DNA from 2 places in the Pseudarthrobacter sp. O4 genome. Region 1 is predicted to be linked to the other one. Evidence: predicted binding sites of a transcription regulator. Region 1 holds the regulator's gene; the other holds the start of a gene.
The links. Region 1 encodes Rex, which represses fermentation and respiration genes when NADH is low (regulators of the CRP and FNR family bind a similar motif). Its sites were predicted from a motif close to CTTGTGAANNNNTTCACAAG; they were not measured.
Positions count from the first base shown of each region.

Region 1 (3,403 bases):
CGGGCCATGCAGGATATCGCCCACCAGCCGGCCGGTGTACGAGCCATCCAGAATCTCGCCGACAGTGCCAAGGGCTCCCGTGAGTCCCAGCCGGGAGGCGATCACTGTGGCGACCTCGATCGGTGTCGCTGTCACGAGCCAGACCCGGCGGCCCACCCTGAGGTGCTGTTCGGCCAGGGCCTTGGCTCCCGGCCAGATCCGGGATTCGATCATTTCGTCGTAGACTTCTTCGCCGAGCGCCTCGACGTCTTCGACCGTGAAACCGGACGCCAGCGTCAGGGCGGAGTCGCGGACGGCGTGCACGTCGTCCATGTTTTCGCCGCGCAGCACGAACATGAGCTGCTTCCAGGCGAACCCGGCCGCCTGGGGAATGGTGAAGGCCCCGCGCTGGTGCATCTTGCGGGCCACATGGAACAGGCTGGCGCCCTTCATGAGGGTGTTGTCGACGTCGAAAAAGGCGGCTTCGCCGTGCTGCGATGATGCAACAGGCTGCGTGGCCACAGCGACGTACTTCTCCTCAGGCATACATCGAGTCTAGTCAATGCCGCGGCGGGCTCCCGTCGCGCGGATCGAGGACGGGGCAGTAAGTGCCGCGCTTCGACGCCGGCTGGCCGGCCGGGCTACCGTGGAACCATGCCCAAGCCTGCGCCCCTCCCCGATGTCGTTCTGATCACCAAAGCTGACTGCCACCTCTGCGCCGAGGCGCGCGCCGCCGTCGGGCGCGTCACCGCCGCCCTGGGGATCGGCTGGACGGAGCAATCGGTGGATGACGATGCGGCGTTGCGTGAGCGCTTCGCGGAGGAGATCCCCGTGGTGCTGGTCGACGGCGTCCAGCGCGACTTCTGGAAGATCGATGAAGTCCGCCTGGCCCGGACCCTGCGGCGGGTGCTGGACACGCAGCCCTGAGACGCGACTGCTTTGTTGGCTGAACTGCGGGGGCTTTAGAGTGGGAACCACAACGCGACGCAATGGAGCAGATAGTGACTTCGCTGGATTCATCCCCCGAGGCTGTGCCCGGGGGAGCCGGGACTGCCGCCAAGCAGATTCCGCCCGCGGCCGTGGCACGGCTGACGATCTATCTGCGCGCCCTCACGACGTTGCTGGCCGATGGTGTGGACCGCGTCTCCTCCGAGTCCCTGGCCGAGGCGTCCGGCGTCAGTCCGTCGACCCTCCGCAAGGACCTGTCCTACGTGGGGTCATATGGAACGCGCGGCGTGGGCTACGAGGTTCAATACCTGAACCGGAATATTGCCGCCGCCCTGGGACTGACGCATGACTGGAAGGTCGCGATTGTCGGGGCCGGCAACCTGGGCAAGGCCCTTGCCCGGTACGGCGGCTTTGAATCCCGCGGATTCGCCATTGTGGCGATTTTCGATGCCGACCAGATGGTGGTGGGCAGCGAGGTGGGTTGGCTGCGGGTCAGCGACGCGGCAGACCTCGAGCCGGTCCTGCAGCGGACCGGCGCCAATATGGTGGTCCTGGCTCTTCCGGCCGCGGTGGCGCAGAGCGTGTGCGACCGTGTCATTGCCGCCGGTGTGCGGAGCATCCTCAGTTTTGCCCCGGTGATGCTGCAGGTTCCGCCCGGAGTCAACCTCCGCAAGGTGGACATGGCAACCGAGCTCCAGATCCTCGCCTACCATGCACAAAGGGCGCAGGATCCGGAAGATGCCGTCTAGTTTCAGCCAATCTTTCCGGTTCCCGTGCCCTGGGCGCTGGTGCCTTGCGGACTATTTACCGAACGGGTTGCCAGGCTGCCCGTAGGGATTTGCGAAAGGCTGGTGCTTTCGGAAGTAAGGGGACGTCGCCGGCAGATACAGCATCACGATTGCCGCAATGCCGGCAAGCACTGCCAGGGTGCCGATGCTCAGCGGGAAGAGGCTGACAATCGAGAGTGCGGCGAGGACCGTGCCCAGGATGCGCGCCCAGTTCTTACCCTTGCGGACGTTGAAGGCAACGAGGGCATATAAGCCGGCACTGATCACGGCGAAGACCACAATGGTGCCGACCAGGATGGGCTTGATCTCGCTGAAGTTGACCTGGGCGCCGCCTGCCGCCATCTGCTCTTCGAACATGTTCCGCACCGCCGGGGTGTCCAGCGTGAAGATGGCCAGCAGGAGCGAGAGCAGCCACACCGCTCCGGAGGCGACGATCAGCCAGAAGGCAGTGTTGACGAGCTTGGGCACACCGCCGGGCGCCTGCTGCTGGCCGGCGGGGTACTGGGCGTAGGGGGACTGGCCGTACTGCGGTGCCCCGTAGCCGGGGGCCTGCTGGCCGTACTGCGGTGCCCCGTAGCCGGGGGCCTGCTGGCCGTACTGCGGTGCCCCGTAGCCGGGGGCCTGCTGGCCGTACTGCGGCTCGTTCTGGCCGTATTGCGGGGCCGGGGGTGCCTGCTGGCCGTACTGCGGCTCGTTCTGGCCGTAGCCGGGCGCCGGCTGATCGCCCGGGGCGGGGCCGTCCGGGTTTGACGGCGGGACTGGAGGAATACTCATGGTCGGTCCTTTGTGTGTCGAACTGGATCGGCTACCGGGACCAGTAATCCTGCCCTGCCCCCAGCATGGTCTAGTTCAACCGTACAGCGGGCGGGCCGCCGTGCGGATCATTCCGGAGAGGTATTCTCAGCCCCGTTTCGACGGCGGACTCCGGCCGCTGGGAGGCCGCGGCGGGGCGGGCACGCCGCCGCGGCCTCCCGCTGCGTGCTCTTGCCGGACGGCGGGTCAGACGCGGCCCCGCAGTGACGCGAACCAGGCCTGTGAATTGGGCAGCCACATCAATACGGTGGCCGCGAGGCTGATGATGAAGCCCGGCCAACTGCTGCCGTTCCGGCCGTCCGCGGCGCTGGCGCTGATGATGGCCAGCAGCAGGGACACTCCGGCAACGATGGTGAGGGCGAAGCGGGCCCATTCCCGGCCTTCCTTCATCTTCATGGCCAGGATGATCTGGGCGGCGGCCAGCGCGAGTGCCACCAGCACCAGTAGAAGTACTACAATGCCAATGCCTGGAACGACGGCCAGAAGGACGAAGGACCCGAACAGGCCGACAACGCCTCCCAGCAGGCCAAGGAGGCCTCCGATCAGCCAGACCCAGTAGGACACCTTCAACTCGGTCGGCATTCCCGTGACGCTGAACATGCTGGAGAAGCCGCCCCGGGGCATGACATCGTTGAAGTTCCGGGGCCTGTCGGTGGGCATCTCGAAGCGGAAACCTCCAGGGGACGCAGGCTGCTGCGGCGGCTGGTAGGGCTGCAGCCCCGGCGGCTGGTACGGCTGCGGCGGCTGGTAGCCCTGCGCGGCCGGGGGGCTGGCCAGGGGTGGTTCGGAACTGGTCGGCGGAACATTGCTGGGCGGCGGAGGCTGGGCACCCGGCTGCTGCGGCGGGGGTACCTCATTGGGGTTGCTCATGGCTC
Region 1 is NZ_CP189591.1:1,737,027-1,740,429, reverse strand. Features, by position in the region: gene ACQCSU_RS07965 (HAD family hydrolase) at 1-525, opposite strand, end outside; gene ACQCSU_RS07960 (glutaredoxin family protein) at 634-906, shown strand; gene ACQCSU_RS07955 (redox-sensing transcriptional repressor Rex) at 981-1,676, shown strand; gene ACQCSU_RS07950 (hypothetical protein) at 1,728-2,489, opposite strand; gene ACQCSU_RS07945 (hypothetical protein) at 2,715-3,398, opposite strand.

Region 2 (3,403 bases), 940 kb from region 1:
AGACGCCGGCAGGCAGACCGGCGGCGGCAAGGATCGAAGCCGCATCCTTGGCGGGGAACGACGGCGGGTTCACACCGGCCATTTCCTCCATGACGCGGACAACCTGGCAGCTGTAGCCGAACTCGTTGTCGTACCAGACGTAGACGACGAGGTTCTTGTCGTTGGAGATGGTGGCCAGTCCGTCGACGATGCCTGCCCGGCGGGAACCGACGAAGTCCGTGGAGACAACCTCAGGAGAATCGATGTAGTCGAGCTGCTTGCGCAGCCCCGAATGCAGCGACATTTCCCGCAGGTAGTCGTTGACCTCATCCTTGGTGGTGCCGTTTTCCAGGCTCAGGTTGAGGATGGCCAGGGACACGTCCGGGGTGGGGACGCGGATGGAGCTGCCCGTGAGCTTGCCGAGCAGTTCGGGCAGGGCCTTCGCAACGGCCTTGGCGGCACCGGTTTCGGTGATGACCATGTTCAGCGCGGCCGAGCGTCCGCGGCGGTCGCCCTTGTGGAAGTTGTCGATCAGGTTCTGGTCGTTGGTGAAGGAGTGGACAGTTTCCACGTGGCCGTGCACCACGCCGTAACGGTCGTTGATCGCCTTCAGGACCGGGGTGATGGCGTTGGTGGTGCAGGAAGCGGCCGAGACGATCCTGTCCGAGTCGGTGATGGTGCCCTGGTTGATGCCGTGCACGATGTTCTTCAGCTCGCCCTTGCCCGGAGCGGTGAGGAGCACGCGGGAGGCGCCTTTGCTCTGCAGGTGCTGGGACAGGCCCTCCGCGTCGCGCCAGCGTCCCGTGTTGTCGACGATGAGTGCGTCATGGATGCCGTAGGCGGTGTAGTCCACCGTGGCGGGGTTGTCCGAGTAAATGACTTGGATCTGGACGCCGTTGGCCGTGATGGTGTCGTTCTCGAGGTCCACCTTGATGGTGCCTTCGAAAGAGCCGTGGACGGAGTCTCGGCGCAGCAGGCTGGCGCGCTTGGCCAGGTCGTTGTCCGAACCGCGGCGGACCACGATCGCGCGCAGACGCAGGCCGTGCCCGCCGCCTGCCTTTTCGATCAGGAGGCGGGCCAGGAGCCGGCCGATGCGGCCGAATCCGTAGAGGACGACGTCGGTGCTGGTGCGGTCGTCGCCGCCGCGCTTCCCGACGACCTCGGCGAGTTCCTCGCGCAGGAACTCATCCAAGCTGACGCCATCGCCCTCGGCACGGTACTTCTCGGTGAGGCGGGCGATGTCGATAGCCGCCGCGCCGAGATCAAGCTTCGTCAGGGCGTCCAGCAGCGGGGCGGTCTCCTCGAGGCGGAGTTCTTCCTTGCTCATCCGGCGGGCGAAGCGGTGCGCCTTGAGGATATTCATGGTGGACTTGTTGATCAGGCTCCGACCATGGATGCTCGTCACCACGTTGTTCTCGCGGTACAGCCGGCCAATCACCGGGATCATGGCCTCGGCGAGCGCCTCGCGGCCCATCCACGTATCAAGACAAGAATCTGACGTCTGGCTCACAGAACTACCTTCCTAAAATCCACCACATACGTCCTCGTATGTGGAAGTCGGCCGCCGGAGGGTGTCCGGAACCTGGGTTTCGCCGGGGATTCGGTCCACCCCGGGCGCCTGCGTGTGGCGCAAAGAAAAACCACCGGCCGCAAACGCAGACCCGGTGGCAGAACTTCTACGTTCGCTATCCATTCTAAGTCGGCAACGCGGCGGCCGGTGCCCCGTTACGCGTGAAATCACTCACACGGGAAGGGCGCAACCCGCTACGCTGAGGCGATGGTCAAGCGTTGGGCCCTTTGGCTCGCGTTGCTGCTGTGTACCGGCTGCGCCGCGCAACAGCCGGCGGCAACGCCGTCGTCGTCCGCGGCTGCAGAGCCGACGCCGTCCGCCTCGTCGTCCTCCGCCCCAGCCTCTTCCGCCCCAGCCTCTTCCGCTAGGGACCAGGCCGCGGCCGGCTTCACGCTGGTGGCGCACCGCGGCGGCTCACTGGTGTATCCGGAATCGTCCGCGGAAGCCTTCGAAGCCGTCAGCAAGACGGCGTTCCCGATCGAGACGGATCTGCGGCCGCTGAGGGACGGGACCCTCGTGCCGCTGCATGACGACACCGTGGACCGGACCATGTCCGGCGTGACCGGCAGCCCGGCGGACATCACCCTGGAGCAATGGAAGGCGGCGCACATCAAGAACCCGCGGGGAGGCGCCGAGGGTTCTCCCACCACCTGGGAAGCCATGCTGGACGAGTACGGCGGACGCAGTGTCCTGGTGCCGGAAGTGAAGGATCCGGCTATCGACCTGGCAGCGTTTGCCGACTCGATCCTCAGGCGCGGCGTCCAGGACACAGTGATTGTCCAGTCGTTCAGCTACCCGGTTGCCCAGACCCTGGCCAAGTCCGGGCTGCAGGTCCTGTACCTGCTGCGCGAGGGCGAGGAGCCTGATCCGGCCGAGGTCCGCGCTGCCGGGATAGACCATGTGGGACCGAACAAAAGCATCAGGGCCGACTACCTGCGCAAGCTCAAGGATGCCGGGCTGACGGTGTGGCCCTATACGGTCAACGACGACGCCACCGCGTCCCGCCTGCGCAGCGACGGCGCCGACGGTGTCTTCACCGACGACCCCTGGGAGCTTTCGAAGCAGCTGCACCTGGGCTAGCCCTGCGGCGGTGGATGGATGGGTTGACCGATACGCCGGGTTCTGTGTTCCCGCGCTGTTACCGGCGCGGGAATAGCGGCCATCCATCTACGGACGCCGTTGCCGACGCCCTCCAGCAGCCTACCCGGACACTCGGGCGAGCAGCCCTCAAACGTGCCCTGTCTGGCCTTGCTCCGGGTGGGGTTTACCTAGCCTTCCCGGTCACCCGGGAAGCTGGTGGTCTCTTACACCACCGTTTCACCCTTACCTGCCCTGCCGCCTGTGCAGGCACACACGGCACGCAGGCGGTCTGTTCTCTGTGGCACTGGCCTGCGGGTTACCCCGAGTGGGCGTTACCCACCACCCTGCTCTGCGGAGCCCGGACGTTCCTCGAGCCACTTGCGTGACGCGCGGCCGCCTGGTCAACCCATCCGCTGTCCATTCTACTGGGACCGGGGACCGCTGATCGCCGGGGCTTGGGAGGACAGCCATGGTCCCGATTCCGGGGCCTTTTCCAAGCCGCGGTGGGACAATTGAACCAAGGTAAGCGACCTAGGGAAACTCCACAACGCAGGCACTTCAGGCAATCAGGAGGGGATCCGCATGGACCTCACCGGCATCGTCGTTCTCATCGTCGTCGTCGTGCTCGTGCTGACGCTGGCCCGGATGTCCATCCGGATTGTGCGCCAGTACGAGAAGGGCGTCCTCTTCCGGCTGGGCAGGGTCATCGGGGTGAGAATGCCCGGGCTGCGCTTCATCATTCCCGTGATCGACAAGCTCCAGCTCGTCAGCCTG
Region 2 is NZ_CP189591.1:798,335-801,737, forward strand. Features, by position in the region: gene ACQCSU_RS03655 (glyceraldehyde-3-phosphate dehydrogenase) at 1-1,453, opposite strand, end outside; gene ACQCSU_RS03660 (glycerophosphodiester phosphodiesterase) at 1,757-2,629, shown strand; RNA gene rnpB (RNase P RNA component class A) at 2,645-3,038, opposite strand; gene ACQCSU_RS03670 (slipin family protein) at 3,212-3,403, shown strand, end outside.
Region 2: a site for Rex is predicted at 1,708-1,727, ahead of ACQCSU_RS03655 (glyceraldehyde-3-phosphate dehydrogenase). Genes of this name have one in related genera too.